Regions from separate parts of the Methylobacterium sp. WL69 genome, predicted to be linked through region 3. Evidence: riboswitches for the same ligand, from Rfam matches in the RefSeq annotation. Region 3 holds a riboswitch; each other region holds the start of a gene.
What was found. Region 3 has a riboswitch for cobalamin ahead of FV218_RS00430 (TonB-dependent receptor). Riboswitches for the same ligand answer to the same signal wherever they lie in the genome.
Positions count from the first base shown of each region.

Region 1: linked by a shared signal. The riboswitch ahead of FV218_RS08470 (CbtB-domain containing protein) and the one ahead of FV218_RS00430 (TonB-dependent receptor) in region 3 are both predicted to bind cobalamin.
Region 2: linked by a shared signal. The riboswitch ahead of FV218_RS23485 (TonB-dependent receptor plug domain-containing protein) and the one ahead of FV218_RS00430 (TonB-dependent receptor) in region 3 are both predicted to bind cobalamin.

Region 1 is NZ_VRUZ01000020.1:25,746-35,402, forward strand. Features, by position in the region: gene cobD (threonine-phosphate decarboxylase CobD) at 1-384, opposite strand, end outside; gene cbiB (adenosylcobinamide-phosphate synthase CbiB) at 361-1,362, shown strand; gene FV218_RS08440 (DUF3616 domain-containing protein) at 1,398-2,465, shown strand; gene FV218_RS08445 (MFS transporter) at 2,475-3,839, opposite strand; gene FV218_RS08450 (cobyric acid synthase) at 3,903-5,357, opposite strand; gene FV218_RS08455 (hypothetical protein) at 5,411-5,749, opposite strand; gene cobO (cob(I)yrinic acid a,c-diamide adenosyltransferase) at 5,900-6,499, opposite strand; gene cobU (bifunctional adenosylcobinamide kinase/adenosylcobinamide-phosphate guanylyltransferase) at 6,496-7,044, opposite strand; cobalamin riboswitch at 7,133-7,330, shown strand; gene FV218_RS08470 (CbtB-domain containing protein) at 7,383-7,559, shown strand; gene FV218_RS08475 (CbtA family protein) at 7,586-8,335, shown strand; gene FV218_RS08480 (DUF1636 domain-containing protein) at 8,328-8,720, shown strand; gene cobW (cobalamin biosynthesis protein CobW) at 8,717-9,657, shown strand, end outside.
Region 2 is NZ_VRUZ01000012.1:27,347-37,003, forward strand. Features, by position in the region: gene FV218_RS05865 (pirin family protein) at 1-235, shown strand, start outside; gene FV218_RS05875 (efflux RND transporter periplasmic adaptor subunit) at 880-2,079, opposite strand; gene FV218_RS05880 (efflux RND transporter permease subunit) at 2,210-5,380, shown strand; cobalamin riboswitch at 5,795-6,007, shown strand; partial or broken gene FV218_RS23485 (TonB-dependent receptor plug domain-containing protein) at 6,161-6,571, shown strand; gene FV218_RS23490 (TonB-dependent receptor) at 7,341-8,108, shown strand; gene FV218_RS05890 (ABC transporter substrate-binding protein) at 8,117-8,968, shown strand; gene FV218_RS05895 (iron ABC transporter permease) at 8,965-9,657, shown strand, end outside.
Region 3 is NZ_VRUZ01000001.1:84,644-94,300, forward strand. Features, by position in the region: gene FV218_RS00415 (pentapeptide repeat-containing protein) at 1-471, shown strand, start outside; gene FV218_RS00420 (thioredoxin family protein) at 507-896, shown strand; gene FV218_RS00425 (cytochrome c biogenesis protein CcdA) at 903-1,622, shown strand; cobalamin riboswitch at 2,028-2,228, shown strand; gene FV218_RS00430 (TonB-dependent receptor) at 2,451-4,484, shown strand; gene FV218_RS00435 (DMT family transporter) at 4,709-5,779, shown strand; gene FV218_RS22575 (hypothetical protein) at 5,818-5,988, opposite strand; gene FV218_RS00440 (threonyl-trna synthetase) at 6,062-6,610, opposite strand; gene FV218_RS00445 (CusA/CzcA family heavy metal efflux RND transporter) at 6,615-9,657, opposite strand, start outside.

The sequences.
Region 1 (9,657 bases), on a different contig from region 3:
GCCGGCCCGGCCCCACGCGGCGGCGTGCTCGGCGTAGGTCGGCCCGACCACGGCGACGCGGGCGGGGGGCCACAGGCGCGGCAGGGTCTCGATGAGGATCTGGGTGCCGGGCGCCGCCACGATGCCGGCCGGATCGGCGACGCCGTAGGCCCGCGCCGCCGCCGCGTTCAGCGCCGCGAGGTCGGCCGGGGACGGCAGGCGCCGGAACGCGCTGGCCTCCAGGGGCGGACACGGGTAGGGCACCGGATTGATCCCCGTCGAGAGATCGACCCACGGCGCGGGCGCCTCCGGAAACAGGGCGCGCGCCGCGTGAAGATCGCCGCCATGCGCGATGGGGAGAGACCCGCTCACCGAACCCGAATGCCCTGGACCGCCCTCACCCATCCGCCCGATACGCTCGTCGTCCTGCTGCTCGCGCTGACCGTCGAGGCGGCCGCCGGCTATCCCGACCGGCTCTACAGGGCCCTCGGCCACCCTGTCACCTGGATCGGCGCCGTCATCGGCCGGCTCGACGGGCGCCTGAACCGCGGCGGCCCGGCCCGTCGCCGCGCCATGGGCGTGCTGGCGACCCTCACGCTGCTCGCCGTGGTCGCCGCCGTCGCCTTCGGGCTGACGGCGGGCGCATCCCTGCTCGGCCCGTGGGGCGGCCCCATTATCCTCGCCCTCCTCTGCGCCAGCCTACCGGCCCAGCGCAGCCTGCACGACCACGTCGCCCGCGTGGCGGCGGACCTGCGGAGCGATGGCTTGGCGGGCGGGCGCGTCGCCGTGTCGATGATCGTCGGGCGCGACCCCGACAGCCTCGACGAGGCCGGCATCTGCCGGGCCGCCATCGAGAGTCTCGCCGAAAACTTTTCCGACGGGATCGTGGCGCCGGCGTTCTGGATCGGCGTCGGCGGCCTGCCGGGCGGCGCCCTCTACAAGGCCATCAACACCGCCGACAGCATGATCGGCCACCGCACCCCGCGCCACGAAGCCTATGGCTGGGCCGCCGCCCGCCTCGACGACCTCGTCAACCTGCCCGCCTCGCGGCTGGCCGGCGGCCTCATCGTCGCGGCGGCCCTGTTCCACCGGGGTGCTTCGCCGGGCGCGGCCTGGCGCACCCTCCTGCGCGACGCCGGCCGCCACCGCTCGCCCAATGCCGGCTGGCCCGAGGCCGCCATGGCCGGGGCCCTCGGCCTGCGCCTCGCCGGTCCGCGCGTCTACGGCGCGACCCGGGTCGAGGATGCCTGGATGGGCGATGGGAGGACCGCGGCGGGCCCTGGCGACGTGGAGCGGTCGCTCGCCCTCTACCGCACCGCCTGCCGCCTGCTGTTCGGCCTCGCCGCCCTGACATTCGCCCTCCTCACGGTCGCGCTGCTATGAGCGCGACCATGCCGCCCGTCCCCCGGAGCTCCGCCATGATCCGCCGTTCCCTCCTCGCCGCCGCCTCGGGACTGGCCCTGCTGTCTCCGGTCCGCGCGCAGGTGCTGCATCCCGTGGACAGATCCTACACCGTCGGCGCGGGGCTGGCGGGCGAGATCACGAAGAAGCAGACCAAGCCGGCCGAGGACATCTCCGGCATCGCCTGCGCACCGGCCGGGGCCGGGCCGCGCACCTGCATGGTGGTGGACGACGAGGCGGCGGGCGCCCAGTTCGTCACCCTGGACGGCACGACGCTGAATCCGGGCGCCGTCGTCGACATCGCCGGCCGCAAGCCGCCCGCCGCCGCCCTCGGGTCCCCCCCGGCCACGGGCGACTGCACCCTCGGCCAGGGCGCGTACCGGGAGATGGACGGCGAGGCCGTGGCCTATGAAGCACCCGACTTCTACGTCACCGGCTCCCATGGCTGCAGCCGGCGGGGACGCGAGTTCAAGCTCTCCACCGCCCTCCTGGCCCGCCTGCGCCCGGACGCCGCCGGCACGGGGGCGCGCGTCGAGACCACCTACCGCCTCGGCGACGCCCTTCGGACCGCCGACACGGTGGGCCCGTATTTCCTGAAGGATCTGGAACCGCGCGAGGGCGGCAAGCCGCTCTCTGGCCTCAACGTCGAGGGCCTCGCGGTGGTCGGCGACACCCTCTATGCCGGCCTCCGCGCGCCGGTCCTCGACGGCCGGGCCTTCCTCGTCTCGGTGCCCGTCGCCGCCCTGTTCGCCCCCGGCGACGGGCCCCTCGGCGCCAAGCCCACGACGATCCCCCTCGCCCTCGGGCCGGAGGCCGGCATCCGCGACCTCACGGCCCTGCCCGACGGGCGGCTCCTCGTGCTGTCCGGCCCGACCCGCAACGGGCTGGCCGTGCCCTACGGCCTGTTCCTCGCCGAACTGCCCTCCGGCAAGGTCACGCCGCTCGGCACCCTCGCGCCGCTGGACGGCGACGAGGCCCGGGGCAAGCCCGAAGGGATCGTGCGCCTCGGCCCCGGCCGGGTGCTGGTGGTGTTCGACAGCGTTCTCGACGGGAGCCCGCGCGAGTACGCGGTGGCGATCCCGTAGGCTGTAACTTCAGCGCGCTTCCACGGACGGACCGGGCACCGGCTCCGCGCGAAGGCCCGATTGCGCGCTCCGCCGCGCGGCGTCGCGGCGGAGCGCCGAGAGCACCACGAACATCAGGCTCGCCCCAAGTGCGAGACTGGCCGCCAGAAAATACATCGGGGCGAGGTCGCTGCCGGTACGGTCGCGGATGAGCGGCACGGCGTTCTGCGCGATGAAACCGCCGAGGTTGCCGACCGAATTGATGGCCGCGATCCCGGCGGCGGCACTCGCGCCCTTGAGGAAGGTCGCCGGCAGGGACCAGAACACCGGCTGGGCCGAGAACACCCCGGCCGCCGCTACGCACAGGCAGGCGAACTTCAGCGCCGCCCCCGGCAGCACGACGCTGAGCACGAGGGCGGCCGCCGCCACGAGCCCCGGCACCACCACGTGCCAGACCTGATCGCCGGAGCGGGCCGCGCGGCGCGGCACCCACCACAGGGCGAAGGCGGTCACCACCCAAGGGATGATGTTGATGAGACCGTTGAGGGTGTTCGAGACGTCGAAGCTGCGCACCACCGTCGGCAGCCAGTAGCTCAACCCGTAGGCGGCGAGCGGAAACGCGATGTAGACCGACGCCAGCATCCAGACCCGCCGGTCGAGGAGGGCGGCGAACGGATTGCCGTGCTCCACCTGCCCCCCGGCCTTGCGCTCGAAGGCGAGGGTGCGGGCGAGCCAGTCGCGCCCTTCGCGGGAGAGCCAGGGCGCCCGCTCCGGCCCGTCCGGCAGGATGCGCAGGACCACGACGGCCAGCGCCAGGGCGGGCAAGCCGGTGGCGACGAACACCCATTGCCAGCCCTTCAGGCCGAGCAGGCCGTCGAGGTCGAGGAGGGCGCCGCCGATGGCCGCGCCCACGGCGTTGGCCACCGCGCTCGCGATCATGAACCAGCCGATCATCCGGGCGCGGTGGGATTGCGGGAACCACAGGGTCAGGGCGAACAGGACGCCCGGAAAGAAGCCGGCCTCCGCCACCCCGAGGAGGAAGCGCAGGGCGTAGAACATCGCCGTGTTCTGGGTGAAGCCGAGCCCGATCGTGATGAGCCCCCAGGTCAGCATGATCCGGGCGAACCAGCGCCGCGCGCCGACCCGCTCCAGGATCACGTTCGACGGCACCTCGAACAGGAAGTAGCCGAGGAAGAACAGCGACGCCCCGAGGCCGTAGGCGGTCTCGCTCAGGCCGAGGTCGCCGACCATCTGCAGCTTGGCGTAGGAAATGTTCTGCCGGTCGATATAGGCGATGAGGTACATCAGCCCGAGCAGGGGCATCAGCCGGAGGGTGACCGTGCGGACCGTGTCGTGCGCCAGGCGCGCATCGACCTGCGGGGGCGGCGTCGTCATCGGGCGGATTCTCCCGTGCCCGTTCTGGCCGGGCTTCGATCCCGAGCCTACGACGGGTGAGCGCTACAACGCCAGGGTGAACAGGCGGTCGCAATCCACGTGGGCTTCGAGGTGGTCGGCGAGCGCATCGAGCACCGTCTCGATCCCGGCCTCGTAGGCCCCGCCGCCGGCCGCGGCGCCGAGGCGCGCGAGCCAGGCGGCGCGCTGGGCATCGTCGGCGAACAGGCCGTGGACGTAGGTGCCGGCGACCCGCCCGTCGGCCGAGACCGCGCCATCGCGTCGGCCGTCGGCGAAGGCGAGGAGCGGGCGCGCGGCGTCGGGGCCATGGGTGTCGCCGACATGCATCTCGTAGCCGGAGAACGGCACGCCGTCGGGGAGCGAGGTGCCGGTGACGGCCTCCAGGCGCTTGACCGGATTCATCACCGTCGCGACGTCGAGGAGTCCGAGGCCCGGCACGGTGCGGGGCGTGCCCTCGATCCCGTGCGGGTCGGCGAGGGACCGACCGAGCATCTGGTAGCCGCCGCAGAGGCCGAGCACCCGGCCGCCCCGGCGGACGTGCGCCAGAAGATCGGTATCCCAGCCCTGGGCCCGGAAAAAATCGAGGTCCGTGATGGTGGTCTTCGAGCCCGGCAGGAGCACGAGGTCGCAGACCGGGATCGGCTCACCCGGACGCACCAGCACCACGGATACGTTCGGCTCGCCCCGGAGGGGATCGAGGTCGTCGAAATTGGCGATGCGCGGCAGGACGGGCACGGCCACGACCTTGCGACCGGCGGCGCTCCCCTCGGACCCGACGAGGCCCAGAACATCCTCGGCCGGCAGGCGGGCGGCCTGCGGGAAATGCGGGATCAGGCCGAGGCTCGGCCAGCCCGTGTGGCGGGCGATGAGGTCCATCCCGTCGGAGAACAGGCTCGGGTCGCCGCGAAACCGGTTGACGAGGAAGCCCCGGATCATCGCCGCGTCGGCCGGATCGATCACCGCCTTCGTTCCGACGAGGCTGGCGATGACCCCGCCCCGGTCGATGTCGCCGAGCAGGATCACCGGCGTGTTCGAAGCGCGGGCAAAGCCCATGTTGGCGATGTCGCCGGCCCGCAGGTTCACCTCGGAGGCCGAGCCCGCACCCTCGACGACGACGAGGTCGGCCTCGGCCTTCAACTGCGAAAAGCTCTCCAGCACGGCGGCGAGGAGGCGCGGCTTCCAGCCCTGGTAGTCGCGGGCCGTGGCCTGGCCGACCATGCGGCCCTGAACCACGATCTGGCTGCCGGTCTCGCTCTGGGGTTTCAACAGCACCGGATTCATGTGGACGGACGGCGCCACCCCGGCCGCCCGCGCCTGGAGCGCCTGCGCCCGGCCGATCTCGCCGCCATCGGCGGTGACGGCGGCGTTGTTCGACATGTTCTGCGGCTTGAACGGGCGCACGGCGAGCCCGCGCCGGACGAAGGCCCGGCACAGGCCGGCGACGACGAGGGACTTGCCGACATCCGAGCCCGTGCCCTGGATCATGATGGCGCGGGTCATCGGAGGGTCCTGCGACTGGGGGCGGGCTTCGTCGGATCGGGGACGTGATCAGATCAGCGCCGGATAGACTGGGTCGCCTTCTGCTGCTGATCGAGGACGCTGGCAATCAACGCGTCGCATTCCGGCTTCGGGCCCCGGCACAGAGCCCTCAGCTGGACGACGACCTTGCCATCCTCCTGGACGACCTTGCGGCAGATGTAGGCGGGAAACCGGCCGCCGCTCGGCTTGGCGAACGTCCACAGAATCATGTTGGCCGGATCGTCGACGGCGACGAAACTTGCGTTGTCCAGACTTACGCGGCCGCCGGCCTTCGCCTGGATGTCCCGCACCATCTGCTCGATGGACACGACCTCGTGGCCGCACAGGGCTTCCGCGCTTGCAGGCGCGGGCATTGCCAAGGGACCCACGAGAAGGGAACCCGCGAGAAGCGGCATGAGAACCGTCCTGAGGCGCATCGCTTCAACTCCGAATTGCATCGGACTGATTACGCAACGTCCCCGGCGCGGGATCAAGCGGAAAGCACCGACGCCGGCGGCTTGTGCCTAGAACTCGATCCCCTCCTGCGCCTTCACCCCCGCCGCGAAGTGGTGCTTCACCGAGACCATCTCGGTGACGAGGTCGGCGGCCTCGATGAGGGCGGGTTTGGCGTTGCGGCCGGTGACGATGACGTGGAGGTCGGGCCGACGGGCCCGGAACGCCGCCACCACGGCGTCGAGGGGCAGGTAGTCGTAGCGCAGGGCGATGTTGAGCTCGTCCAGCACAACGAGGCGGATGGTCGGGTCGGCCATGAGGTCTAGCGCCTTGGCCCAGGCGTGCTCGGCGGCGGCGATGTCGCGGGCCTTGTCCTGGGTCTCCCAGGTGAAGCCTTCGCCGAGGGTGTGCCAGTCGATCCGGTCGCCGAAGGCTTTCAGCGCGTGCTTCTCGCCCGTGTCCCAGGCGCCCTTGATGAACTGCACCACGCCGACCCGCCAGCCGTGGCCGAGCGCCCGCAGCATCAGCCCGAGGGCCGCCGTGGTCTTGCCCTTGCCGGGGCCGGTGTTGACGATGAGGAGGCCCTTCTCGATGGTTTTCTCCGCCACCTCGGCATCCTGCACGGCTTTGCGCTTCTCCATCTTTTCGCGATGGCGGTCGGCTTCGGTCATGGGGTCGCTCCGGGCGAGGGATTCGGGAGTTGAGGTTTCACGATCATCGGCAGGCCCGCCACCATGAACACGACGCGGTCGGCCTGCGCCGCCAGGCGCTGGTGCAGGCGCCCCGCCGCGTCGCGGAACCGGCGGGCGAGGGCGTTGTCCGGCACGATGCCGAGGCCGACCTCGCTGCCGACCAGCACCACCGGCCCCGGCGCCCCGGCGCAGGCGGCGAGCAGTTGTACGGTCGCAGCCTCGACATCGGCCTCCGCCAGGATGAGGTTGGTGAGCCACAGGGTGAGGCAATCGACGAGCACTGGGCCTTGCGAGGCGGCGACGGCCTGGGCCAAGTCCATCGGCACGTCCCGGGTGATCCAGTCGGCGGACCGCCGGTCGCGATGAAGCGCGATGCGGCCGCGCATCTCGCTGTCCCAGGCCTGGGCGGTGGCGAGGTAGAGCCACGGCGCCGGGCAGGCCTCGATCAGGCCCTCGGCATGGACGCTCTTGCCCGAGCGCGCGCCGCCGAGAACCAGGGTGGTGTGGGGAGGGGGCTGGGGCATGGCGCATCCTTTAGCCCGAAACGTCATCGTGTGGTCAAAGGCGCGCGAAACGGCGGGGCGGCGCGTTGTCAGGGATCGTGCGACCGCGTAGAAGCTGGGATCGGACGGTGCCCCGGCGACGGGGTGAAAAGGGAATGCGGTGAGGGGCGAGCGCCTTGAAACCGCGGCTGCCCCCGCAACTGTGAGCGGCGACGGGCCTGCCATCGGCCACTGGAGCGATCCGGGAAGGCGGCATGAACCGGACGACCCGCGAGCCAGGAGACCTGCCGTCCGGCACCGGGGACTTCCGTCCTCACCTTCGACCACGGCCGCCGGCGGGGCGGCCAGGAGATCAACCGATGACCACCAACACCCTCGTTCTCACCGGCACCCGCACCAACGAGCGCCTCGGCGCCGTGATGGTCGCCGCGTTCCTCGGCCTCGGCCTCGTGTTCATGGCGGGCTTCGCCCCGGCGATGGCGCTGCACAACGCGGCACACGATTTCCGCCACACCCAGAATTTCCCCTGCCACTGAGCGTTTAGCGCCAGGGTAGACCCCCCATGATCATCCGGCTCGTGTCGGCGGCCCTGGTCGCCGGCTTCCTCGCGGCTGTGGTCGCGACGGGCCTGCAGCTCGCGCTCACCTCGCCGCTCATCATCGTGGCCGAGCGCTACGAGACGCAGGCTTCTGCCTCCGCTCCTACTTTCGCGTCCCTCGTCGTGCGGGTTCACGGCGGGCACGACCACGGCGCGAAGGACCCGGCCGTCTCCGGCGGCGAAACCGCGCCCGAGTGGCAGCCGGGTCCCGGCCTGCCCCGCATGGCGTTCACGGCCCTCGCCACCCTGGTCGGCGGCGTCGGCTACGCCCTGCTGCTCGGCGCGGTCCTCCTCGCCGTCGGCCGCGAGCCGACCCCCGAGACCGGCCTGCGCTTCGCCGTAGCCGGCTTCCTCGCGGTCGCCCTCGCACCCGCCCTCGGCCTGCCGCCGGAACTGCCGGGCATGGAGGCGGCGCCGCTGGCCGACCGTCAGTTCTGGTGGGTGATGACCGCCACCGCCACGGCCATGGGGCTCTACCTCATCGCAGTCCGGCGCACGCCGATCTCCATCGCCGGCGGCCTCGTCCTCCTCGTGGCGCCGCACCTCGCCGGGGCGCCGGAGACGAGCCACGCCGCTTCGGCCCTGCCGGCGGGCTACGCGGCGCAGTTCGCCGCGCGCTCCCTCGGCATCGCCTTCGTGTTCTGGGCGGTGATCGGGCTGGCCTATGGCTGGGCCTGGAGCCTGTTCGGCCGGAAGGCGGCGTCCCATGGCTGAGGACGTCACCCTCTACGTCTGCACCGCCTGCCGCGCGGCCGGCGACCCGGCCGAGCCCCGCGCCGGCGCCCGACTGCTGAGTGCGCTCCGCGACGCGGTGGGCGAGCACGGCCGGCCCGGCCTGCGCATCGAGGGCGTCGAGTGCCTGTCCGTGTGCAAGCGGCCCTGCACCGTCGCCGTCGCCTCGGAAGGACGTTGGACCTACGTCTACGGCGACCTCGACGCCACCGAATCCGCGCGCACCATCCTGGAGGGCGTCGGCCTCTACGGCGAGACGCCCGACGGCATCGTGCCGTGGAAGGCGCGGCCCCCCGAATTCCGCAAGGGCGTCGTCGCCCGCATCCCGCCGCTCGCGGCGCACCCCATTCCGGACGCCGCCGAATGAGCCTCGTCGAAAAAATCCCCTGCACCATCGTCACCGGCTTTCTCGGGGCCGGCAAGACGACGCTCGTGCGCCACCTCGTGGAGAACGCGAACGGCCGGCGGCTCGCCATCATCGTCAACGAGTTCGGCGATCTCGGCTTCGACGGCTCGTTCCTCGCCGCCTGCGGCATCGAGGGCTGCCGGGACGAGGACATCGTCGAGCTCGCCAACGGCTGCATCTGCTGCACCGTCGCCGACGATTTCGTGCCGGCCTTGAACAAGCTCCTCGACCGGGCCGACCCGCCGACCCACATCCTCATCGAGACCTCGGGCCTCGCCCTGCCGAAACCCCTGGTCCAGGCGTTCCAGTGGCCGGCGATCCGCTCGCGGGTGACCGTCGACGGCGTCATCGCGGTCATCGACGGCCCGGCCGTGGCGGCGGGGTTCTTCGCCGACGATCCGGCGGCCTCCGCCGCCCAGCGCGCCGAGGACACGAACGTCGATCACGACAACCCCCTCGAAGAGGTGTTCGAGGACCAGATCCTCTGCGCCGACCTCGTGGTGATGAACAAGGCCGACCTCCTCGACGCCGCCGGCCGCGAAAAAGTCCGCGCCGAGGTCCAGGCTCACCTGCCCCGCGCCGTGAAGATGGTGGAGGCCGAGCACGGCCGCCTCGACCCGCGCGTCATCCTCGGCCTCGGCGCCGCGGCCGAGGACGACCTCGACGCCCGCCCCTCCCACCACGGCGAGGGCGAGGACCACGACCACGACGATTTCGACTCCGTGGCTCTGCCGGTCCCCGCCACCGCCACCGCCGAGGATCTGGCGATCCGCGTGGCCCGGGCCGCCGAGACCGCCGGGGTGCTGCGGATCAAGGGCTTCGCCGAAGTCACCGGCAAGCCCATGCGCCTCGTGGTCCAGGGCGTCGGCACCCGCATCGCGCACCATTACGACCGGCC
Region 2 (9,657 bases), on a different contig from region 3:
GACCTACTTTTTCGTCTTCGAAGGATGCGTGTCGTTCGACAACCAGACCTTCGGCGAGGCCGAGAGCGGCCTTCTGGCGGAGAGCGGCGATATCGCCTTGGAGGCCGTCGAGGATTCGGTGGTGCTGGCCTTCGTGATCGACCCGCACGCCCCGGTCTGCCGCGGCGGCACGGTCGGCGACGGCGAGACCGTCCATGCGATGGCCTCACGCGCGCGCCGTGCATGCTCTCATTGAGGCTCGGTCGACGACCGTGAGGTTGAGCAAGTCGAACTTGCGGGGATGCAGTTTTCCTATCCCACCGGCCTCAGCTTCCGGGGACTTCCCGACCGACTTCACACTCATGATGCCATCATGCCCGTCCTCGTATGACGGAAAGCTACGCTCAAGTGAGGATTGCGTTCCGTCCTCTCATGATGCGTGGGGGGTAGTCGAAGATGGAGGAGCAACGGGCCGGCTGATTCAGGCTTCGACTGAGGCAACCATTCGGGGGGCCGGCTCGTCCCCACGACTCGACCGTCACAGCCCGAGTTGCGCTTTCCGTGTGAGATGCCCGTTGCGGAAAGTCAGGGTGACGTTAGCGCCATACCGACCCGCCCCACGCCAGGAATAGGTTGCCCTGTGCGTGGCGCCGATTGTCATATGGGTTACCTGCCGGCCCTCGCATCCAAAAATCGTCCGGACCCGCGCCATGCTCATGCCCGTCTCGATGCGGTCGTAGGCCGACCGCGTGGCACGGCATTCCTTCGCCAATGCGTCCGTGGCGAAGCAGCCGGACGTGAGGAGGGCTGCCATCAGGATGACGGGACGGTCGTTTGGCATGGTGTCCGGTGTCACTGGGGTGGATCGACGAGGTTCGACGATTGCGGGGGGCATCGACCCTATCCGGGTCCGTTCACGGCGTGACCGGCCTTGCCTTCCTGACCGGCGTCGGCGTCCGGTCGGACGACGACTTTCAGGTTCTGACGCATGTCCTGGAGATGGTCGACCACCACCCGGTCACCGTCCGAGAGCCCATCCAGGATCGCAGTATCGTCGCCATGGGCATCGCCGGTGGTCACGGGCCTCTGCTGCACCGTGCCGTTCCCATCGACGACGTAGACGATCTGCTGCGCGAGTTGCGCATCAAGGGAAACGGTGGGGACCAGCAACCTGTCCTTCGTACCGGTCTGGATCTTGGCGCGGACGAACTGCCCCGGCAGGAAACGCTCGTCGGTGTTGGGCATTAACGCCCGGACGAGACGCCGGGCGGTTCGGGGGTCAAAGCGGTTGTCGAGCTGGTAGATGCTGGCCTCGCGAACGGTCTTGCCCTCAGCGTCGAGGACGGCGACTGTGACGCTTCCGTCCTTCATCGCCGCCCGGATGGCTTCGGAGTCCTCCGAGGAGAGGGCCATCTGGATGTCGATCGGATCGAGTTGCACGACCGAGACGAGCTGGGTCTGGTTCTCGATCACGAGGTCGCCGGGATTGATCGTCGACAGGCTGGCGCGCCCGTCGAAGGGCGCGTTCACGATGGCGTAATCGAGGTTTAGGTTCTGCCTGGCAATCGCGGCCTCGGCGCCCTGGACCTGGGCGACGGCGGAGGTCCGGTTCGACTGCAACTGCTGGAACCGTTGCTCGGTGGCATAGCCCTTGTCGGCCAGGGACTCAGTGCGGTCGACCTCCGCCTGGGCGAAGGTCAGCTGCGCCTGTGCCTGCGACGCCTGGGACTTCGCTGTCTGCAGCGCGACCTCGAAGGGCCGTGGATCGATCCGGAACAGGACCTGCCCTTTCTTCACGTGTCCGCCCGGCTCGAAGGGCCGCTCCGTCACGTTGCCAGTCACCCGGGCCTGCAAGGTCGCGTCCTGCTGCGCGATGATCGTGCCGGTGTACGTGAAGGCGATAGGCACCTGACGCTTACGGGCGACGATGACCCGGACCTCCAGGGGTGGCTCCTCGGCCTTCACGCCTTCCTTCTTGCCGACGAATGGCAGGGCGGCCACGATCCGGTCCGGCGAGGGGCGCCCGGCCATGTACCAGCCACCCGCGCCCAGCAGGACGATCAGTCCCGCCCCGACACCGTATCCGACTGCTGCCCGCACCAACAATGCTCCTTAAGATCGATGAGGCCGGCCACCGCGCCCGCCCAGCGCGAGAGGAACACGCCTGGGGACGAGACGTTGCATCGCGGGGTCCACGCATCCGGCCCTGGACCGGAAGCCACGTTCCTGCATGTTTGCCCACTTCGTCGACCGGCCGGTGCTCGCCGGCGTCATCTCTGTGCTCATCACGCTGATTGGCGCTGTCGCGGGTCTTACCCTGCCGATTGCGCAGTTCCCGGAGATCGCCCCGCCGATCATCAACATCCAGGCGACGTATCCCGGCGCCAGCGCACAGCAGGCCTATGACGCCATCGCGATCCCGCTGGAGCAGGAGATCAACGGCGCGCAGAACCTTCTCTACATCAGCTCGACCAGCAACACCGACGGCAGCGTCAGCATGGACGCGACCTTCGACGTCGGTTCGGATCTCGACGCCGCAGCCGCGGAAGTCCTGACTCGCGCCAACCGGGCGGAGGCCAAGCTGCCCCCCTCGGTGAACGCGCAAGGCCTCGAAATCACGAAGAGTTCGCGCCAGCGCCTCGGCAACATCGTGCTCTACGCTGACGAAGGCTCCCCCTACGACGAGCTGTTCCTAGCCAACTGGGCCGAGACCCAGGTGATCAAGCCGCTGCGCCGGGTGCAGGGCATGGGCCGCATCGTCAACTTCTCGAACAAGCGCTACGCCATGCGCGTGTGGCTCGATCCGATGAAGATGGAGGCCCTCGGGATTAGCCCTGGTGCGGTCACTGCCGCCATCAGCCAGCAGAACGCGCAGATCACCACCGGCACCCTCGGCAAGCCACCGGTCGACCAGGCCACCGCCTTCGAGTTGCAGCTCGTTACCCAGGGACGCCTTCATAAGCCAGAGGAGTTCGGCAACATTCTCCTGCGTGCCAATCCGGACGGGTCCGTGGTGCGTATTCGGGACGTCGCCAGGGTCGAGCTGGGATCCGAGCAATACGGAGTCCGGTCGAGCTTCGACGGTTCGGCCTCCGCTACCCTCGGTCTTTACCAGAACCCCGACGCCAACGCGGTGCAGGTGATGGACGGCGCCCGCGAAACCATGAAGGACCTGGCCAAGCGCTTTCCGCCGGGGCTGAAGTATCGCATCGCCCTCGACCGGACCGAGTTCGTGAAGGAGGCGATCTTTGAGGTGGTGCGGACCCTGTTCGAGGCGCTGGCACTCGTGGTCATCGTAACCTACCTCTTCCTCCAGAACTGGCGCGCCACATTGATCCCGGCCATCGCGGTCCCGGTGGCTCTGGTCGGCACCTTCGGGCCGATGGCTCTGCTCGGCTTCTCGTTCAATACCCTCAGCCTGCTCGGCATGGTGCTGGCGGTGGGCCTCGTCGTCGACGACGCCATCATCGTCGTCGAGAACACCGAGCGCCTGATGGACGACGGCATGGCGCCGCGCCAGGCCTCACGGGAAGCCGTCACGGAGGTTGCAGGGCCGGTCATCGCCACCACGCTGGTCCTGGCCGCCCTGTTCGTACCGGTGGCCTTCATTCCCGGCCTCACGGGCAAGCTCTACAATCAGTTCGCCCTGACCATCGCCATCTCGGTGATGATCTCGGCGGTGGTCTCGCTTACCCTCACACCGGCGTTATGTGGCCTGATCCTTAAGCACCGCGACCATGACGCGAAGGACGAGAGCCTGTGGCGGGCGCCCCTGCGTTGGTTCAATCGCGTGCTGGATGGGGCGAGCCGTCGTCTCGTCAGCTCGATTGGTTGGCTGACCGGTCATGTCGCCCTCGTCGTAATCGCCTTCGTCGCCTTCGCGGCCCTCACCGTGTGGATGACCATGGCGCGGCCCTCCGGGTTCGTGCCGGACGAGGACCAGGGCTACTTCTTCGCCGACGTGGTCTTGCCCAAGGGGGCCTCGGTGGCCCGTACCAACGTGATGGTCGACCGTCTCGGGCAAGCGCTGCGCGAGATCCCGAGCGTGGAGCACACCATCGGCGTGACCGGGCGCAGCATCCTGGCCGATGCCATCGCGCCGTTCTACGGTTTCCAGATCCCGACGCTGAAGCCGTGGGGTGAGCGTACCGAGAGCGTGAACGACGTCATCGCCACGGTTCAGGAGCGCTTCAAGCACGATCCCGACGGCAAGGTCCGCGTGGTGAACCCGTCCCCGCTTCCCGGCCTCGGCTCGCGCAGCGGCCTGACCCTGGAGCTCCAGGATCGTAGCGGCACCGGCGGTCTGAAGCTGGCGCAAGCCGCCAACCGCTTCATCGCGGAGATGGAGAAGCTGCCGTCCGTCGGGCGTGCGATTCCGACCACGACTTACGGCGTTCCGCAAATGCGCCTGGAGATCGACCGGGCCAAGGCGGAGCAACTCGGCGTGCCCCTGCAGAACCTCTTCGACGCGTTGGGCACCTACGTCGGTTCGAGCTTCGTGAACCTCTTCAACCGCTTCGGATACGTCTATCAGGTCTATGTCCAAAGCGAGGCCTCCGGCCGCCGTACCATTCAGGACGTGGAGGCGCTGACGGTCCTTAACAACCGCGGCGAACCTGTGCGGGTCGGCTCGCTGATCCAGACCAGCTTCGTCACCGGTCCGACGGCGGTCCTGTCCTACAACACCTACCCCACCATCGAGATCGCGGTGGACACTGCCTCGGACGCCAGTTCCGGAACGGCCATCGCGGCCATCGAGGCGTTGGCCGACGCCAAGCTACCCTCGACCTACGCGGTCGAATGGACCGATGTCGCCTATCAGGAAAAGATTGCCGGCGGCTACGCGCCCCTGATCTTCGGCCTCGGTACCCTGATGATCTTTCTCCTCCTGGCCGGGCAGTACGAGTCCTTGCGCCTGCCCTTCGTGATCCTTCTCGGGACACCGATTGCAATTTTCGGCGCCGTCGCCTTCCTGGCGATCCGGGGCCTCGCCCTCGACATCTTTGGGCAGGTCGGGCTGCTGCTCCTGGTCGGGCTGGCCGCCAAGAACTCGATCCTGCTCGTCGCCTTCGCCGAGGACCTGCGCAAGCAGGGCGAAGACGTGCTCAAGGCCGCTCAGGACGCCGCGCGGTTGCGCATGCGCCCGATCCTGATGACCTCGTTCGCCTTTATCATGGGGTCGGTACCGCTCGCCATCGCCAGCGGCGCAGGCGCCAACGCCCGGGTGTCGATGGGCACCGTGGTCATCGGCGGCCTGCTGGTGGCCACCTTCGTCACCCTGTTCGTGACGCCGACCTTCTACGTCGCCTTCGAGCGCCTGTTCGGCAAGGACCGCGAGGAAGCGGCTCATACCCCAGACGACCGGGCATCCTCTCAGACCTCTGAGGCAGCCGGAGGCTAGCGGTCGTTGATTTCCATGGCTCGGCACGAGGCTCATCATGCCCGAAAAGCGCGGGACGGAGCACGGCTACGCCATCAGGCCGAATGCTCGGTAGACGGGAACTCCTATATTCCCACGAGTGTCGACCAGGGCGAGCACTTCCTTCGTGTCCGGCCTATCCCCCATGCGCCATCGCTGAAGGTCCGCTCACGGGCAGCCGACATAAAAGCTTGAATGACCGCACTGGGTCGGGATCCGCTGGTCCGTTCTTCGGCTGGAACGGGTGGTTATGCGAAGGTCTGCTTTCGGGCCGAATTTTTGAAAAGCGGACGCTGCATAGCGCCGAGGCAAACCTTCGTAAGTGCTGACCTGTAACCTTCCAGGCACACATCGTCGGAAAGCCTTTGCGTGCCATTGACGGCGGACGCTTTGATCGCGCTCCTTATCTCCGACGGTTCCTCCCCGGAGGATCAAAAGGGAACGCGGTGAGGATGAGGTCCGAAAGGGCCTCCCCGAAGCCGCGGCTGCCCCCGCAACTGTAAGCGGCGAGCCCATCATCAACACGTCACTGGGTCCTCGGGCCTGGGAAGACGATGAGAGGGCGGTGACCCGCGAGCCAGGAGACCTGCCGTCAGTCGTGGTCACACGCGAAACGCATCGGGCGGGGTGTCCTGATGGGTGTCGAGGCGTTCGGCTGTCCTCACGACAGGCAAGCGCCCAGGCCTCGTTCGCGGTGACGTGCCACAGACGTCGCCCGAGGCTTGTCCCGTGTCCTTCCCCTCCCGAACCGCGTGCCTGCGCATGCTCGCGCTCGCCTGCGCCTCCCTTCCCGTATCCGCCCTGGCGCAGCAGACCGCCGCCCCCTTCGCCGACGTCCCGCGCGGGGCAGAGGCGGCCGTCACGCTCTCCGAGCTTTCCGTCTCCGCCACCGGCGTGCCGACGCCCGTCGACCAGGTCGGATCGAGCGTCACCGTGCTCACCGCCGCCACTCTGGAGGCCCAGCAGCGCCGCACCGTCCCGGATGCCCTCCAGCAGGTGCCGGGCCTCAACGTCGTGCAGACCGGCGGCCCGGGCGGTCAGACCTCGGTATTCATCCGCGGCTCGAACTCGAACCACGTGAAGGTGCTCATCGACGGCATCGACGCGACCGACCCGTCGAACCCGAACGGCTCCTTCGACTTCGGGCAGCTCCTGACCGACGACCTCTCCCGCATTGAGGTGCTCAGGGGTCCTCAGAGCGGGCTCTACGGCAGCGACGCCATCGGAGGCGCGATCTCCTTCACGACGAAGCGTGGCGAAGGACCGGCCAGGGCAACTGCGCGGATCGAGGGCGGGTCGTTCGGGACGTTCAACCAGAGCGGCCGGATCAGCGGGTCGGAAAACGGCTTCGACTACTCGGTGTCGATCCAGCATCTCCGGGCTGCCGCAACGCCTGTGACGCCGCCCAACCTCGTCGCCCCAGGAACGACGACCCGCCCGAACTACTACGACAACGAGACCGTCTCGGCGAAGTTCGGCTACCAGTTCACCGACACGTTCCGAATCAACTCGATCACGCGGTTTATCAACTCGAAGCTGCTCTTCAGCGGCGACGACTATGGCACCTTCCCGGTGACGCTGGGCGGCCTGCGCAGCCAGGCGGACGTGCAGCAAGTCTTCACCCGCAACGAGGCCGAGTGGACGCCGTTCGCCGGTTTCCACAACGTCTTCGCGATCAACTACTCGAACCTCTACAACCGCCAGGTCCAGAACGCGTACGACCCGTTCAACCCGCTCCCGACCGCCGGCCTCGGCGAGCGCACGCGGTACGAGTACCGCGGCGACTACCAGCTCTCGCCCGGCAACCTCGTTCTGTTCGGCGCGCAGCGTGACGACGAGAGCCTATCGACTACCGATCCGAACCCGTTCGGTTCCGGCAACCTGCGGGCCAGGAACGGCAATACCGCCGGCTACGGCGAGATACAGCTGACGGCGTTCGACCGTGCCTCTTTCGTCGCCAACGTTCGCCACGACGAGAACGACGCCTTCGGACCGGCCACCACGTTCCGCGTCGCCCCGAGCTACATCCTGCCGTTCACCGACACGCGGGTCAAAGGCAGCGTCGGCAACCGGCTTCAAGGCGCCGACCCTGAGCCAGCTGTTCCAGAGCTTCCCGGCGTTCAACTTCTTCGCCAACCCCAACCTCAAGCCGGAAGAGAGCCTCGGCTACGATGCCGGCTTCGAACAGCCGCTCGGCGAGCGCGTTCTCGTCGGCGCGACCTATTACGCCAACGACTTCAAGAACCTGATCAACACCAACGCCAGCTTCACCTCGAACGAGAACGTCGGGCGAGCCGAATCCTACGGGGCCGAGGCCTTCGTTGCGGTCCGGTTCACCGACACGCTCTCGGGCCGGGTCGACTACACCAACACCGTGACCAAGAATGAGATTACCAACCAGGAGCTCCTGCGCCGGCCCCGCCACAAGGGCAGCGCCACCGCTCAGTGGACGCCGATCCCCGGCCTGAGCTTCAGCGGGACGGTGATCGTGCTTGGCCACTTCGTAGATGGAAACCGAGACTTCTCGATCCAGAGGCTGAAGAACCCGGGCTTCACCCTGGTCAACCTCGCGGTCAACTACGACGTGAACGAGACGGTGAGTGTGTTCGGCCGGATCGATAACCTGTTCGACCGCCGCTACGAGAACCCCACCGGCTTCCTCGGGCCGGGCCTCGCCGTGTACGGCGGCGTCCGCGTGACGACGTTCTGAGGATTGCGATGTCGATGCGATGGACGCTGGCTGCGCTAGCGATTGCGGTCTGGCCTGGTCTGTCAGGTACGGGGTGGGCGGCAGACGAGCCGGTGCATCCGGTCCACGTCGTCTCGATGAACCTCTGCGCCGACGAGCTGGTCCTGCGGCTCGCCGACCGCGACCAAGTCACCGCCGTGACCTACCTCGCCCATGACCCTCGCGGCTCCACCGTCGCGCGGGAGGCCACCGGCATCGCGGTGACCCGTGGCCTGTCGGAGGAGATCGTCGCGCTCCGGCCCGACTTCGTCGTGGCCGGAGCCTTCACGACGCGGACCACGGTGGGCCTGCTCAAGCGCGTCGGCTTCCCCCTTCTCGAACTCGGCGTACCCAACGACTTCGAGGGGGTGCGGGCCCAGATCCGGACCGTCGCCGCGGCCCTCGGGCACCCGGCGCGCGGCGAGGCGATGGTCGCGGACCTCGACGCGCGGCTGGCGCAGGTGGTGCCGGCGGCAAAACCGTTGCGGGCACTCGTCATGCGCCCGAATGCCTTCACGGTCGCACCCGGCAGCCTTGGCGATGCGATCATCCGCGCCGCCGGCCTCGTCAACGTTGCGGCAGAACTCGGTCGCGACCGCTTCGGCCAGGTCCCGCTGGAAGCGGCGGCCTTCGCCGACGCCGACCTCATCGTCCTCGACGAGGGGGAGCCCGGCGCGCCGTCGCTGGCCGATGCCCTGCTGCACCATCCCGTCCTCGACGCGCTACGTCGGCAGGGGCGTACCGTCTCGATTCCGAACCGGCTCTGGACCTGTCCAGGTCCGCAGGTCGCCGAGGTCGTGGCCTTGCTCGCTGCGGCGGCACACCAACGGGCGGCACGATGAACGCTCCCCTCCCGCCTCCCATGCGGGTCGACCGGGCGGTCGTCGGACCCCGCGCGGTCGTCTCGATACTCGGCCTGCTTGTGCTCGTCCTGACGGTCGCGTCCATCGCGGTCGGGTATGCCCCTTTCGACGTCCCGGCGGCGGCTGGCGACCTCATCACCGGACGGGCGACCCTCCCGGCGCTGGTGCTCTGGGAACTGCGCCTGCCTCGTGCCTTGCTCGGCAGCCTTGTCGGCTTCAGCCTTGGGCTGAGCGGGGCGGCGATGCAGGGCTACCTGCGCAACCCGCTCGCCGATCCCGGCATCCTCGGCATCTCCTCCGCGGCGGCCCTCGGGGCCGTGGTGGTGTTCTATGGCGGCTTCGCAGCCTCGCTTAGCCTAGCCCTCCCGCTCGGCGGGATCGCCGGCGCCGCCGTGGCGGCGCTCGCCCTGAACCTTGTCGCCGCCAGAGGCGGCACCACCCTGGGATTGATCCTCGCCGGCGTCGCCCTGTCGAGCCTCGCCGGCGCCATGACGGCGCTGGCGCTCAACCTGTCGCCCAACCCCTACGCGGCCCTGGAGATCGTGTTCTGGCTGATGGGGTCGCTCGCGGACCGCAGCATGGACCATGTCTGGCTATGCCTGCCGTTGATGGCGGTCGGCTGGGGCCTGATGCTGTCCACCGGCCGCGCGCTGGATGCCCTGACGCTG
Region 3 (9,657 bases):
GGCGCCAAGCTCGTCGGCGCCAAGATGTTCGGCATCACCGCCCGCGATGCGAACCTCAGCGGGGCCGACCTCAGCCGGTCGATGCCCATCGGCGACTTCAAGGGCGCCAACATGGCCGGGGCGACCCTCGTTGATCTCAAGGGGGGAGCCGACATCAAGAACCAGTCCATGGGCCTGATGCGGGCGGTGTTCGTCTCGGTGAACCTCAAGGGCGCCAACCTGAAGGGCGCGAACCTTGGGCGCTCGCGCCTGGAATACGCCGACCTCACCGATGCCGACCTGACCGACGTGGTGCTGATGGGCTCCGACCTATCGGGCGCGAACCTCACCGGGGCGACCGTCTCAGGCGCCGACTTCAAGAACGTCGACGTGAGCGGCGCCCGCCTCGTGTCCCTCAAGGGACAGGACAGTGCCAAGGATTGGTCGGCCCGCGTGAACGTCGACCGCGCGATTACTCAGGTCTCGAACTGAGCCCACTTCATCCCGCCATCCGAGGATCAGCACCAATGACCACCCGACGCATCCTACTCGCCGCCTTCGCTGTCGCCCCCATGCTGTTCGGAACCGGCGCCGGCGCTGCTGAGATGACCTACACCCCCGCCGCGTTCGAGGCCGCCCAGAAGGCCGGCAAGCCGATCCTCGTGCACATCACCGCCCCGTGGTGCACGACCTGCGCTGCCCAGAAGCCGATCCTGTCGAAGCTTGAGGCCGACCCGAAGTTCAAGGACCTGCAGGTGTTCGACGTCGACTTCGACAGCCGCAAGGACGTGGTCAAGAAGTTCGGCGCGACGATGCAGAGCACGCTCATCACCTACAAGGGCGAGAAGGAAACCGGCCGCTCGGCCGGCGAGACCAAGCCCGAGGCGATCTCGTCGCTCCTCGACAAGGCGATCTGAGCCGTCATGGTCACGAGCCTGGGCCTCGCCTTCCTCGCCGGCATCCTCTCGGTGCTGTCACCCTGCGTGCTGCCATTGCTGCCGCTGGTGCTCGGCGCGGCGGCGTCGGAGCACAGGCTCGGCCCGGCGGCGCTCGCCGCCGGCCTCGCCCTGTCCTTCGTGGTCATCGGCTTGTTCGTGGCGACCGTGGGGTTCGCCATCGGCCTCGATGCCGGCATCTTCCGGACCGGCGCGGCCGTCATGCTGATCCTGGTCGGCTTGGTCCTGATGGTCCCGGCGGCCCAGACGCGGCTCGCTGTGGCCGCCGGTCCGGTGAGCAACTGGACGGAGAGCCGGTTCGGCGGCTTCTCGACCGCCGGCCTGCTCGGCCAGTTCGGCGTCGGGATGCTCCTTGGCGCGGTCTGGAGCCCCTGCGTCGGACCGACCCTCGGGGCGGCCTCGCTGCTCGCCTCCCAGGGTCGCGACCTTGGCGTGGTCGCGCTCACCATGCTCCTGTTCGGCCTTGGCGCAGCCCTGCCGCTGCTCCTGCTCGGCACGTTGTCGCGAGAGGTGTTGATGCGCTGGCGCGACCGGATAATGGGGCTGGGAAAAGGGTTGAAGGCTGCGCTCGGTCTCATCCTCGTGACCACTGGCCTGATGATCGCTTCGGGCTACGACAAGGCGGCCGAGACCGTCTTGGTCAACGCCTCACCGGCCTGGCTGACCAACCTCACCACCAGGCTCTGAACGGCACCGGCTGGGACCACCCTCGGCTTGGTGGCCACGGGGTCCTGCCGCCGGGCGTAGGCCTTGCGACCGTGGGCCTCAAGAAGGCCCTTCGACTTCTCATCGTGTCCGGTAGTCCCCCCGTTACCGAGAAAACCATCGTACGGGTCTTGTGAGACGTGGCCCGGGAAGGACGACCGGTGGCCTCAGATGCTGGCACCGGGTGTCCGCTCGACGACCGTCTAACGGACACCCGGGAATGACCGGGTTGGGTGGATTTCCGCCGGTCCGCTCTCAAGCAGCAAACGTTCGAAGCAGGCGTTACGCGGTCACTCCAAGCGAGCGCTCCCAAGGGTTCGCTTGTCACCTACCGAGCACACGGACCTGGAAAGTCTCGAACCGGCATTGACGCTGTGTCGCCTGATGAGGCTCCTTGTGCCTGACGGTTCCTCCTCGGAGGATCAAAAGGGAACGCGGTGAGGGCTTGGCCCGATGCCGCGGCTGCCCCCGCAACTGTAAGCGGCGAGCCCATCATCAACACGTCACTGGATCTGCGAGGATCTGGGAAGACGATGAGAGGGCGGTGACCCGCGAGCCAGGAGACCTGCCGTCAGTCGTGGTCACACGCGAAACGCATCGGGCGGGGTGTCCTGGTGGGTGTCGAGGCGTTCGCATGTCGCGGGCGGACCGGCGTCTTCGCGGTGACGTGCCACAGACGTCGCCCGAGGTCCTATGTCGCCCGTTCGTTCACGGCCCGCCTACCAAGCCCTTCTGCTCGCTTCCTGCGCCAGCCTCGTACCCTACGGCGCTCAGGCTCAACGAGCCTCTTCCCAGGCAGCAGAAGCCAATCTGGCGGAACTCTCAGTGACGGCGGAGGCGCCAGCCACCAATACGACCGGGCCTGCCGCGAGCGCAGGGTACGTCGGCGGTGTCACTGGCATCGGCGGTAGCCTCAGAACTGTCGATGCGGCGAGCGCTGGAGTGATTTCAGGCGCGCAGATCAACAGCCGCCCGATCACCCGACCCGGCGAGGTTCTGGAGAGCGTGCCGGGCCTGATCGTTACCCAGCATTCTGGGGAGGGGAAGGCCAACCAGTTCTTCCTGCGCGGGTTCAACCTCGACCACGGCACCGACATCGCCATCTCGGTCGACGGCATGCCGGTGAACATGCGGACCCATGCCCATGGGCAGGGCTACGCCGACCTCAACTTCCTCATCCCCGAACTTGTCGGCGCCGTCGAGTTCCACAAGGGGCCGTACTTCGTCCGCGACGGCGACTTCGCCTCGGCCGGGTCGGTGCGGATCGATTACCTCGACAAGGTGGACCGTAACCTCGCCCTGACCTCGTTCGGCTCCTTCGGTTTCAAGCGAGCGTTGACCATCGCCTCCACGCCGCTCGGCCAGGGCACCCTCCTCGTGGCCGGCGAGGCCCAGACCTATGACGGTCCGTGGGACGTGCCGGACCGCCTACGCAAACTCAACGGCGTCGTCCGCTACAGCCAGGGCACGGCGCTGGACGGGTTCTCGCTCACCGGAATGGCCTACTGGGCCAAGTGGAACGCCACCAACCAGATCCCGGAGCGGGCGGTCTCGGAGGGCATCATCGGGCGCTTCGGCACCCTGAACCCGACCGATGGCGGCGATACCGGCCGCTTCTCACTCTCCGGGCGCTGGAGCCAGACCAGCGACATCGGGATCACGCGGGCCAACGCCTACCTCATCCGCTACCAGATGAACCTGTTCAACGACTTCACCTACTTCCTCAACGACCCGGTGAACGGCGACCAGTTCCGCCAGCGCGACAGCCGGGTACTCGGCGGCGGCGAGGTCGGCCATACCTTCCAGGGCGACCTGTTCGGGATGCCGATGGAGAACGAGATCGGCGTCCAGACCCGAACGGACTCGATCCGGGTGGGTCTGTTCAACACCACGAACCGGCAGTATCGCTCGACCGTCCTCGACGACCGCGTGCTGGAGGCGAGCGGGGCGTTCTACTACGAGAACCGGCTACGCTGGACCGACTGGCTCCGCACCAGCGTCGGCTTCCGGGCGGATACCTACTACGCCGACGTCGTATCCGACACGGCGGCAAACTCCGGCAAGGCGCGCGATAGCATCGTCAACCCGAAGCTCGGCCTGGTGCTCGGTCCCTGGTTCGATACCGAGTTGTTCGTGAATTACGGCGGCGGCTTCCACTCGAACGACGCTCGCGGCGTGACCGCCACCGTCGATCCGGCAAGCCCGCTGTTCAACATCAGCCGCTCGCCCTTCCTGGTGCCCTCGACGGGGTCCGAGATCGGCCTGCGCAACCGCAGCATCGCCGGCCTGGAGACGGCGGTGACACTGTTCCAACTCGACTTCGCCTCCGAGAACCTGTTCCAGGGCGACACCGGCACCACCGAGCCGAGCCGCCCCACGCGGCGCTTCGGCGTCGAGTGGACCAACCGCTACGCGGTCACGCCTTGGCTTTCGCTGGAGGGGGACCTGACGGTCACCAACGCCCGCTTTGCGGACCGGGACCCTGCCGGCAACCGGGTGCCCGAGGCCCCGACCACCATCGCGTCGGCCGGATTCAATTTTGGCGAGGGCTTGGGCTGGTTCGGCTCGATGCGGTTTCGGTACTTTGGGCCGCGCCCCCTGATCGAGGACAACTCGGTCCGCTCCAAGCCGACCGCGCTGCTCAACGGCCGCGTCGGCTACAATTTCGAGAACGGGGTCAGCCTCTCCCTCGACGTCCTCAACCTCACCAACGCCAAGGCCGACCAGATCACCTACTTCTACACCTCGCGCCTACCCGGCGAGGGAGCGGACGGCGTCGCCGACCGGCACTTCCATCCGGTCGAGCCGACAGCGGTAAGGCTGACCCTGGCGGGTCGGTTCTAGGATCTTCGAACGTCCGATGTCGGGGAGGACGGAGATGGGCTACTTCGCCCGGGTCGGGTCGGGTGCAGTCGGTACCGAGCGTTAAATCCTAACCGCTACTCGACAACTTGGGGCAACTTAGCGCGACCAAAGGCACGTGCTCGCGCTGCTGCGGGCGGTCTTGGCTTCGATGGAACGGTATCACAGGACGGATACGGCATTCTTCGCCAGTGCTATCATGCGGCATGTTCGAGCACGCCCATCGTCACGCGCACCTCTGGCCCGGAGTGCCGTTGGCACTGGCATCCGCCGTCCTGTTCGGCGCATCGGCCCCCTTCGCCAAGCTGCTGTTGGGATCGGTCGACCCGCAGGCGCTGGCTGGCCTCCTGTATCTCGGTGCGGGCGTCGGCCTCGCCGCCGTCCACGGCAGCCGGTCCGCCCTCCGGATCGAGGCGCCGGAGGCCCCCCTACGCAGGTCGGACGCACCGTGGCTGCTCGCGGTGGTGCTGTTCGGGGGCGTGGCGGGTCCCCTGTTGCTGATGCTGGGGCTGGCACGGACGTCAGCGGCCTCGGGCTCGCTCCTGCTCAACCTCGAAGGGCTGGCGACCATGGGCATCGCCTGGGTGGTGTTCCGCGAGAACGTGGACCGCCGCCTCCTGCTCGGCGCGGCGGCCATCCTCGCCGGCGCCGTCGCGCTGTCGTGGCAAGGCCAGGGCGTCCATTTCGACGCGGGCGGCGGCCTGATCGCGCTGGCCTGCCTCGCCTGGGGCGTCGACAACAACCTGACCCGCAAGCTGTCCTCCGCCGATCCGGTCGTGATCGCGTTGACCAAGGGGCTCGTCGCCGGGGGCGCCAACCTCGCCATTGCCCTCGCACGCGGTGCCAGCCTGCCGCCGCCCGGCATGATCGGCTTCGCGGCCGTCGTCGGGTTCCTCGGGGTCGGCGTCAGCCTGGTGCTGTTCGTGTTCGCGCTGCGCCATCTCGGCAGCGCGCGGACGGGGGCCTATTTCTCGCTCGCACCGTTCATCGGGGCCGTCGTCGCCTTGGTCCTGTTGCCGGAACCCGTGACCCCGCAACTCGTCGTCGCCGCGCTCCTGATGGGGGTCGGCCTCTGGCTGCACCTCGCGGAACGGCACGACCACGAGCATTCGCACGAGGCGATGGGCCATGAGCATGGGCACGTGCACGATGAACATCACCACCACGACCACGATGGTCCCGTGACCGAGCCCCACTCCCACTGGCATCGCCACCAGCCGATGCGGCACAAGCACGTGCACTACCCCGACCTTCACCATCGCCACGGACATGGTTGAGCCGGCGCGGGGGCAATCGGCGCCGCATTCGAGACTTGTCACCGCGGGACGTAGAACCAGCAGTACAGCGCGCACACGACGGCGATGGCCATCGCCGACATCAGGAATGACCGTCGCGCCGCCCTCAGGACATGCGGCCTGACCTTGCGTCGGCGCCTGCTTCCGCCGCCGAATTCCCCGATCTGCCGGGCGAGCTTCTTGCCGGTCATCGCCCCCTGATCCCCCGCCGATGGGTTCCATGGGTCGAGGAGGGGCGCTGCAGGCCGTGACGGATCGGCACGATCACGGGACCATCCCGCCGATCAGGTCCGACATGTGGGCACCGGCAGGGTGGCCCGTGGCGGTGCGGTGGCTCTCCGAGCAGGCCGCGTAATCCGGGCCGGACACGGACATCACCAACCCGCGGGTGCCGTCCGGCAACGTGCGCGTCGCCAGGACAGCCCGGCCCGAGAGCCATGCCAGCGACCCCGAGGCGAGGCCCGGGCGCGGTTCGCCGTAGCGGCGCACCCCCTCGCGCCGGATGGCCTCGCGTGCGGTGACATGAGCCGGTCCGTCGAGCGGCCGACCGACCCAGACGACCTGCTGGAGGCCCTGCTCCCTGCACACCACCAGGACCACCTCGACGGTGTCGGGTCCTGAGGCGAGCGGACGGTCGTGGAAATAGTACAGCCCGGTCAGGTTCGCCTCGCGGTCGACCATTGAGGGTGCATCGACACGGTCCACGGGACCCCAAGCCAATCCGAACGGCGCCTCGCCCGCCGTCGGTTCCGCCGCCATGGCCGCGCCTGTCCACGCCACCATCGCCAGTGCGAGCGCGGGGCGGCGAGACATCGTCCTACTCCGCGGCCTGGGGCAGGACGGGGCGTGCATGGGGACCCTCCTTCTCGACGGTAGCCTTCCTCGGGGCGACGGCACCGGCGAAGCGCGCGTAGAGCGCCGGCAGGACGACGAGGGTCAGCAGGGTCGCCGAGATGAGCCCGCCGATGACCACGGTCGCCAACGGACGCTGGACCTCGGCCCCCGTCTCGGTCGCCAGGGCCATCGGCACGAACCCCAGGGACGCCACGAGCGCCGTCATCGCCACCGGGCGCAGGCGGGTCATCGCGCCTTCGAGGATCGCCTCTCGACGGGGCTTTCCCTCCGCGATGAGCTGCTTGATGTAGCTCAGCATCACCAGGCCGTTGAGCACCGCCACCCCGGACAGGGCGATGAACCCGACCGCCGCCGGGACCGAGAACGGCATGCCCCGCAGCCACAGGGCCGCGATACCGCCGGTCAGTGCCAGCGGGACCGCGCTGAACACCAGGAGGGCGTCCCGCGCCGAGTTCAGGGCCGAGAACAGCAGCAGGAAGATCAGGAAGAAGCACACCGGCACCACGACCATGAGGCGCTGGCGGGCGGAGGCTAGGTTCTCGAACTGCCCGCCCCAGGTCACGTAGTAGCCAGACGGCAGCTGCACACCGGACGCGACCTTGGCCTGGGCCTCAGCCACCAGCGAGCCGATGTCGCGGCCGCGCACGTTGGCGGTGACCACGACCCGGCGGCGGCCGTTCTCGCGCGAGATCTGGTTCGGTCCCTCGGTGACTGAGAAGCTCGCGACCTGCTTCAGGAGCACCGAGGAGGCCCGCCCGTTGACGCCCGGGGGCAGCGGCACCGGGATGTTCTCCAGGGCCTCGCGGTCCTCGCGCACCTTGTCGTTCAGGCGCACGACGATGGGGAAGCGACGGTCGCCCTCGAACACCATGCCGGCCTCCCGTCCGCCGATGGCCGCCCCGATGACGTCCTGGATCGAGGACGTGCTCAGGCCGAGGCGGGCCGCCTCAGTCTTGTTGATCTTGATCTCCAGGAACGGCAGGCCCGCCGTCTGCTCGACCTTGACGTCGTCGGCGCCCTCGGTCCCGCGCAGGATCGCGGCGACCTGGTTGGCGGCCTTCAGCATCGGCTCGAACTCCTCGCCGAACACCTTCACGGCGAGGTCGCCGCGGGTGCCGGCCAGGAGCTCGTTGAAGCGGAGCTGGATCGGCTGGGAGAACTCGTAGACGTTGCCCGCGAGCGTCCCGACAGCCTTCTCGACCTGCTCCTGCAACTCGGCCTTGGACAGGTCCGGATCGGGCCATTCCTCCTGCGGCTTCAGGATGACGAAGGTGTCGGACGAGCTCGGCGGCATCGGGTCGGAGGCGACCTCCGCGGTACCGGTCTTCGAAAAGACGTAGGCCACCTGGGGGAAGCGGCTGATCGCCTGCTCGACCTTCAGCTGCATCGCCTGCGACTGCGTGAGGGAGGTCGAGGGGATGCGCTGGGCGTTCAGCGCGATGCTCTTCTCGTCGAGCTGCGGGATGAACTCCTGGCCCAGCCCCCTGAACAGGAAGCCGGCGCCGACGAGCAGCACCAGGGCGACCGCGACGAACGTCATCGGGACCCGCAGGGCGGCGCCGAGGACAGGTCGGTAGGCCGCCTTGATCCCGCGGATGATGACGTTGTCCTTCTCCGTGACCTTGCCGGTGATGACGATGGCGATCATCGCCGGCACGAAGGTCAGCGACAGCACGAACGCCGAGACCAGGGCGATGATGACGGTGAGCGCCATCGGTTCGAACATCTTGCCCTCGACCCCGGTGAAGGTGAGGAGCGGGACGTAGACGAGGATGATGATCGCCTGCCCGTAGAGGGACGGCTTGATCATCTCCTCGGCCGAGGCGCGCACGGTGACGAGGCGCTCCTCCAGGTCGAGCTTGCGCCCGAGTTCCCCCTGTCTCTCGGCGAGGTGGCGTAGGGCGTTCTCGGTGATGATGACGGCGCCGTCGACGATGAGGCCGAAGTCGAGGGCCCCGAGGCTCATCAGGTTGGCGCTGATGCGGCCCTGGACCATGCCGGTCATGGTCATCAGCATCGCCACCGGGATGACCAGCGCCGTGACGATGGCCGCGCGGATATTGCCGAGCAGCAGGAACAGGATGACGATGACGAGGGCGGCGCCCTCGGCCAAGTTCTTGGCGACCGTCCGGATCGTGGCCTCGACCAGCAGGGTCCGGTTCAGGACGGTCTGGACCTCGACACCGGGCGGGAGCGTGCGTCGGATCACCGTCATCCTCGCGTCGACGGCGGCCGAGACCGTCCGGCTGTTCTCGCCGATCAGCATCAGGGCTGTGCCGATGACGACCTCGCGTCCGTCCTCGCTGCCCGACCCGGTGCGCAGGTCGCGCCCGATCCGGACCTCGGCGATGTCCGAGATGCGGACCGGCACGCCGCCGCGCGTGGTCACGACCACGGAGCCGATGTCCTCCATGGTCTCCAGGCGGCCGGCGGCGCGCACGACGTAGCCCTCGCCGTTGTCCTCCAGGTAGCGGGCGCCCTGATTGGCGTTGTTGGCCTCCAGCGCCCGGCCGATGTCGGCGAAGGACAGGTCGAGGGCGGTGAGCTTCATCGGGTCCGGCTGGACGTGGTACTGCTTGTCGAAGCCGCCGATGCTGTCGACCCCGGCGACCCCCGGCACGGTCTTCACCTGGGGGCGGATGATCCAGTCCTGGACCGTGCGCAGGTAGGCCGTGCGTTCGAGCTCCGTCGCGAGCCGCTGGCCCTCGGGGGTCAGGTAGCTGCCATCCGATTGCCAGCCGGGCTTGCCGTCGGGCGAGACCTTACGATCCCCGGCCTTCGCGTAGTGGATCGACCACATGTAGATCTCGCCCAGGCCCGTGGAGATCGGGCCCATGTGGGGCTCGGCCCCCGGCGGCAGGGTCGACTTCGCCTCGCCGATGCGCTCGGCGACCTGCTGCCGTGCGAAGTAGATGTCGAGCTTCTCGGAGAAGACGGCGGTGACCTGCGAGAACCCGTTCCGCGAGAGCGAGCGGGTGTATTCGAGGCCCTTGATCCCGGCGAGC